DNA from 3 places in the Paenibacillus chartarius genome. Region 3 is predicted to be linked to each of the others. Evidence: riboswitches for the same ligand, from Rfam matches in the RefSeq annotation. Region 3 holds a riboswitch; each other region holds the start of a gene.

Region 1 (2,199 bases), on a different contig from region 3:
GGCGTTCCGCCTGTAATCGAACCGTCTATTTCAATTTGATACGTGATGACCCCCATATCCTTGAGATAGGTTCCGAATGTTTGTAGTGAGGTCGAACTGCTTGAATTGACGTAGAAGCCCATGACGGATTGCTTGGTTAATTCGGCGTCGGCGGCGCTAACGGTCGAAGCGTATAACGAGAAAAGCACAGAAGTCAATAATGGCAGCGCGAGGATCTTTGTTCTCATCGTGATGTGGCCCCCTATGCCCATGCAATTTGGTTACTTCATGCTGCTTCCGCCGAACAGAAAGCGGTATTCCCATTGTTTTCCTTCGATTAGATCGGTACGGACGCCGCCCGATTCCGGGGAATACGTATGCAGGACCATGCCGTCTCCCAAATAAATACCTGTATGTGTAATCGTTTCCGTCGACTTGTCGATCGACGCATAATCCGACGCGCGGGATCCCTTGTAGGACATAAAGAACATCAAGTCGCCGCGCTTCAGCTGTTTCCAGTCGGTCGTTACCGGTCCGAGGCTCTTTACATATTCGCCTTGTTCGCGCGAGTCGCTTGGAATCACTTCACGTGTCGCATCCCAGCGGGCTTGCTGTAACAGGTCGGAGCAGTCGAAGGTTGCGGTGTCGAACCTCTTGGAGCCGAATTCATAAGGAACGCCGGTATACTTGAACGTTTCCGCAATGACGCTTTCGATCCGTTCGGCCAGCGGGAGCGTTACGAGAGTAACAGAGAAATCGGTAATGATATATTTGCTGCTCGAGCTGACGTAGCCGACCACGCCGGTGGAGTCGACCGCCTTGTACCAGCTGTCATTCACCTTTTCCAGTACCAGCACGTCCTCTCCGGCGCGCAGCATGCGGATGCGGGTGGCATCCGTCGAAGGACCGGTGCGGAAATTAACGCCATAGATGATTTCGGCATTGCTGATAACCGATATGTATTTCTCGTTCGTAGAGACGAAGCCGGTAACGCCTTGCGCGTCACTCACCTGATACCAATAAGGATTGACGATCTGCAGCACGGTCACGATCTCGCCTGTTTTTAAATAACGCATAACGCTGCTGGACGTGTTCGGCTGATCGCGGAAGCTGACGCCGGATACAATCTTCGCTTTGGTCGTCACTTCGCTTGCCGCATGGGCGGCAGGTGCAGCGAAGGACAGCAGCAGAACCATTACGAGCAATAAACCATTCCATTTTTTCATGTTGATACCCTCCATAGATGAAATAACCCTTTCTCTGCCGAAAGGGTTATCCTGGGACCCTCTTTCGGTAGCTGGCTGGCATCGTGAACGGTCGTCCTGCGGAAGCCCCTCTAGCTTTGCGCCGCTGGCTTTCGCCAGGTTTGCCTTTATCGCGAGATGAATGTATTGGGTTTGTGTCCTAATTATAGTTTGTAGGAGGAATTGTCGAAAATAGGAGAAATTCAGTAATTGTTGTCAGTTCTATAATGGCGGCGTTCAGACTATTGACTGCGCAATATGGATATATCTACCATGCGGGTAAGAGTCTAGAGCACTATTTATTGGCACTAACAAGCGGGGAGCGTGCTTGCGGCAGCTCCTCTTTTTACCATTTCGGAAAGTTAACATTTGCAATGCGAAATGGGCTTTCTGCCCAAGCCTAGCGGTTTCCGAAACCGTTATTTTGCTCTTTAGGGGGCGGCTTCATCGTGTAGAGGATTATGAGGGAGTTAATGTTGAGAAACAAGGTATAACCATGCAAGATGACAACGAGCGTCTCGATGGCGCCTTCAAATTCCGCTAAATTGCTGGTGAACCGAGTAACCCACAAAATAGCGCTCTCACCTACCGGTAAACTCAGCGTGCTTTGCACGAGAAGCGAATCCGGTCCCGCCGAGCATCGATCTTGATCCAATAGACAAATTTGTCGTAGCATCGTCTATATGTACATACAAGTAGGAGGGATGATATAATAGCGATATTTCCAATAAGGCTATGATGCTGACCCTCCGGGAGTGAACCATCCTATGGACAAGACGGTCCCTAAACATATTCGACTCAAGCAAGAAATTAAATCGTGGATCGACAACGGCACGCTGCGCAGCGGAGATCTGCTGCCGTCCGAGAACGATATCGCGCAGCGCTTTCAGATGAGCCGCCAGACGGTTCGGCAGGCGCTCGGAGCGCTCGAGCAGGAAGGCTTGCTTAGCCGCCAGCAGGGGAAAGGTACGTACGT
Region 2 (2,199 bases), on a different contig from region 3:
ATTGGCTCCAAGACCGCTCAGCAGCTCGGCCGTTTGTTTGCCGATCCCTTTGCTTGCTCCGGTAATGACGATCGTCTTGCCCCGAACATGCCTTCCGCAGTCGATCATGACCTCTCCTTGGGACCGAAGTACTCAAAATAATTTTTCTCGGTTTCCCATAGCCCGATCTTGTACAGATTCGGAATATGAGGCTGAAGCATGTTGTAGATCACCATCGCCACGACTTCCGACGTCGGATTCAAATTGCGGAAGCGGTCGGTATCCAAATTCAAATGCTTATGGTCAAATTCGTCAAGTACAACTTGATCGACGATCTCGTCAAGTTCGGCAAGATTGACGATCATGCCGGTAACCGGGTCAGGTTCGCCATTCACGGTTACGTCCAAATAATAATTGTGGCCGTGCCCGTGAGGATTGTTGCACTTCCCGAATAACCGGACGTTCTCCTCAGGCGATAACTGATCGCTATGTAAACGATGCGCTGCGCAGAAATGATATTTTCTCGTAAGCTGAATCATCCCGCCCGCCTCCTTTGCCGACGATAAGTAATGGTTCTCATATAGCCGGATTCGATGTAGTTGGCATACTTCAAACCGGTGTTCAAGGCACTGCCAAATATAGGAAACCAGATTTTCCGTCGTGGGAATGCGTGTCCGAAACCAGGGATGTTCGCGGTCCAGGAATTTGCCGTCCAGTTCCGCAGCGACAAATGAATTCACGATGCGTTTGATTTCCGTCGTGTTGACGACGATGCCGGAAGCTTCATTGAGGCTTCCTTTGACCATGATGTCCAGTTTATAATCGTGCCCGTGACCATTCGGGTTGCTGCAGGGTCCGAAAACCCGGCGATTCTCTTCCTCGCTCCAATGCGGCACCCGATATACATGAGTGGCGGAAAAATCGATAGTTCGCGATAAAACCGGCACGCCAGCCCCCCTCACTTGTGTCTTAATCTCATGTTTCAGCGGAAGAAGAGGAATGTCCTCTTATATGGATTCTGCCAATTTTAACCCCTTGACAGGGAACGCTCGAATTCCTCGCAAAGTGCGATATTGTCGCCGAAAACTCCCCTTTTGAGCGTCGCCAACACCGGCGAACTCTTCCTTGTACATCTCGGCCACTCGTTTCGGCGTATCGCGCAGTCCTTCGCGTGCTGGTACTTCGCCGATTTCCCGGAGCAGGCTGCGGATACATTCTTGTATGGGTTCTGTTGGCTTTACGATGTTATTGAGCAGCGGATTCATAATCTCAGGCCTCCTGTTGTAAAATGAAAAATCCAGTCCCGAAAAGCAGGACTGGATCCGCATGCATCCTATCCTTTTTCGGCAACCCGGCTGTCATAGCGTGACCGCTTTAGACCCGTGGCTTTGCGTCCCTATCTTTCGAAAGGTTTGCCATTTGTCGTTAAGGAATTACATTAAATTCGTGACAAAATACGGTGGTATATACAGATTATAATACAAAATTCGACATAATAAAAGATTTTTCTACAAATCTTGCAGTTATTAATTTCCATGCCCTTTGACTACACAGGTCATGAAACGAGCAACGAACAAGCAACCCCTCCACTTTGGTCTCCTCGAAGGAATAACGAGAAAAACCCAGCCCGAAACGGAGGACTGAATGCGGTAGTTCCTTTAGACCTTCTGCTTCGCCTTATAGAAAGCGTATCCGTTCCCGCCGTTTTTCTTCGCTTCGTAAAGCGCCGTGTCCGCTTGTTGAAGGAGAATGTCGACTTCCTTGCTGTCATTCGGATATAAGCTGATTCCGATGCTTGAAGATACCGACAGTTCATGACCTTCTATCCTATAGGGTCTGGACAACAGCAGATTCATTTCCGCAACGATTTGTTTCATCGACTCCCTATCGGCATTCGGAAAATATCCCGTGAACTCGTCTCCGCCAAGCCTGGAAAAGATGCCGCCGACCATCTGACGCAATCGCCGGCTTACTTCCTGAAGCAGAAAGTCTCCCGTTCGATGTCCCAGCGTATCGTTGATTATCTTGAACCGGTCCAAATCCAGGAACACCATTCCTCCGCATCGATTCTCCTGATTGCCGCTCTCCACCAATTGATGAAAACGAACCCGATTCGGCAGACTCGTTAAGGAATCGTGATAGGCCAAAAATTGAATAGTTTCTTCCGTTTTTTTTCTTTTGGTGATATCCCTGAAAATCATGAGAGAACCGGGGGAGGTA
Region 3 (2,199 bases):
GTATGAAACCGGATCGCTGTCCAGCTTGTCCCGATAACGAACAATAGCTTCCCTCACCGGCTTCGGGTGGGAAGCTATAAATTGTGACGCACCTAAATGTATGTAATCCGTAGATAGCTCGAATTGCCGACGAACCGTATCCCAGTTCCATGTTCCGTCGTGATCGTCCGACGCTTTCCTTGCTGCCCGCTCCTGAACTGGAGAAACGATTTCCATAACGATGTACCCTCCCAAGGCTGTTCCGCCACATGTCCTGACCTATTTTCCCTGGGCTGGGCTATCCTTATGCACCGCAATCGCTGCCGTTTCCGTTACGCTCGCGCCGCTTTGGCTTGAGCCTTCGCTTGATTCAGCGCTTCCCGCTTCTTGTTCTCTTCCTTTGTCCGGTAATATGTCTCCACCTGCTGCTTCAACACATACGCCCTCAGACTGTTCATCTGATCCGCGGACATATTCGTAAACTGCGCTCCGTAATAGTAGCCGTACTCCTTCTTTTCGCGGCGCACGATTTCCGCCTGGATCGGCACTGTACTGCTCAGCTTCATCTCCATCTCCAGCTGTGTCGCATTCGCCAGCTCAAAATGACCGAACATGGAGAACCCGATCCCGCTTATCGAGATGTTATTGATCGTCAGATTCACCGGCTCTTCCAGCTCGCGGCGCTCCTGCGACTTCGCTTCCGTAATCGCCTGAAGCAGGCCTTCCTCCGCCACTTCAATCCGCGGGTGCTCCCGGCGTTCCGCGAATTTATTATTATTTTCCGGCGGATTCAAGATAATGAGCGAACCGTTGGCCTTCGCCACGACATGCGACTCGAACACATGAATGCCCCCGGTGGAATAAATCGTAATCTTCACCTTGTCGCCAAGATTAAACGATTTCAGGTCGGACATTTCTACCTCGATGATATCGCCTTCGACATAGGTCAGCTGGCCTGTGGAGACGTAGTCCTTCTTCATGACGACCGTGTTGCTGTTCAATTTGATTCCGAACGGATTTGGCTTATTGCCCGACATAGTTTTCACGCTTCTTTGGATTGGTGGGGTTGGAACAGCTGACATTGGGTAACCACCTCTCTTCTTCAAAATAAAAACCCGGACCAGATCCTCTTGTTGAGGATCTGCCCGGTTACGAAGAAACGGCAGCTACGCCATACTTCGGTAACCAGGCGATCATGACTCGTTTGAGCTTTAGACCCTCGGCTTTGCGTCCTTACCTTTCGGTAAGTTTGCCATTATCGGTATTCATATTTCATTCGACAAGTTATTAGGCATCCTGAACTAGATTGTACTGTAAGTATACCTACTGCAAGTCACAAATTCAATCGATTCAAAGAAATTTTATAGTAATTTGATCCTATATAAAATGTGCATGCTGCGCTATTGACCGCCGCCTGTCAGCCTCCGCAGCACGGTGCCGAATTCAGCCCAGGTTAAGGGGGCATCCGGGTCGTGCGGCTGATTGATCAAGCCCTGCCGGGACAGCCATTGCATAGCCTCCTGCTTCCAATCCGTTACCGGCGCCGTCGGGGCCGAACCTGTCGAAATGGCTTGCATTTGTTCGCCGATCCGCAAAATATCTTGCCCATATGTCGTCCCCGGTACGGCCCACTTGCCGTTCAAATCCTCCCAGTTCGGTGCCGTCCCCCGCAGGCCCGCCGATTGCAAAATCGAGAACCGCGGATCGACGAGCGTCGTCCCCGCCGGAAGCGGCGCCGCCGTCGCGTACCCGTACAGGTGCTGAATTTGAGCCTCGATACCTAGCTCCGGAGTCGGGAAGGAGGCCCCCGCTTCCGTACGCGACGTACTTCCCAAGCCGGCAAAATTGTTCTGCGACGCGTTCACCGAACCGCCGAACCGCCAATAATTCGTTTCCAAAATCGATTGTGCGAAGGCGAGGTCCCCGCGCACATGGTATCTGCGCCCAATGGATAAATACAATTCTGCATAATCAGGAGCTGATGGGTTCACACTGCGAACATATTGGCGCATTTGATCGGCGGTCATGGTAGGTGCGCCAAGGATCGGCGTCCCGCTGCCAACATATGCCATAGCATTTTCCCCCTCATGTTGAGTTAGAGTTATCCCCTGCTAGTTTATGCACAGCCTTCGGAATCCGTACGGGCAGCTGCCCAGCCCAGCTGAAAGCTTGCGCAGCCGCGGCTCTTCCCCTATGATTAGTGGAAGATTATACCCTGTT

What was found. Region 3 has a riboswitch for cyclic di-GMP ahead of ACFFK0_RS28915 (flagellar brake protein). Riboswitches for the same ligand answer to the same signal wherever they lie in the genome.
Region 1: linked by a shared signal. The riboswitch ahead of ACFFK0_RS19665 (C40 family peptidase) and the one ahead of ACFFK0_RS28915 (flagellar brake protein) in region 3 are both predicted to bind cyclic di-GMP.
Region 2: linked by a shared signal. The riboswitch ahead of ACFFK0_RS14295 (GTP cyclohydrolase I) and the one ahead of ACFFK0_RS28915 (flagellar brake protein) in region 3 are both predicted to bind cyclic di-GMP.

What each region holds. Positions count from the first base shown of each region.
Region 1 is NZ_JBHLWN010000076.1:101,879-104,077, reverse strand. It holds gene ACFFK0_RS19670 (glycosyl hydrolase family 18 protein) at 1-227, opposite strand, end outside; gene ACFFK0_RS19665 (C40 family peptidase) at 261-1,205, opposite strand; cyclic di-GMP riboswitch class I at 1,269-1,360, opposite strand; gene ACFFK0_RS19660 (GntR family transcriptional regulator) at 1,991-2,199, shown strand, end outside.
Region 2 is NZ_JBHLWN010000057.1:27,025-29,223, forward strand. It holds gene ACFFK0_RS14285 (SDR family oxidoreductase) at 1-108, opposite strand, end outside; gene ACFFK0_RS14290 (6-carboxytetrahydropterin synthase) at 105-926, opposite strand; gene ACFFK0_RS14295 (GTP cyclohydrolase I) at 987-1,244, opposite strand; cyclic di-GMP riboswitch class I at 1,322-1,406, opposite strand; gene ACFFK0_RS14300 (PAS domain S-box protein) at 1,638-2,199, opposite strand, start outside.
Region 3 is NZ_JBHLWN010000120.1:45,578-47,776, forward strand. It holds gene ACFFK0_RS28910 (aminotransferase class V-fold PLP-dependent enzyme) at 1-216, opposite strand, end outside; gene ACFFK0_RS28915 (flagellar brake protein) at 312-1,016, opposite strand; cyclic di-GMP riboswitch class I at 1,157-1,243, opposite strand; gene ACFFK0_RS28920 (glucosaminidase domain-containing protein) at 1,380-2,051, opposite strand.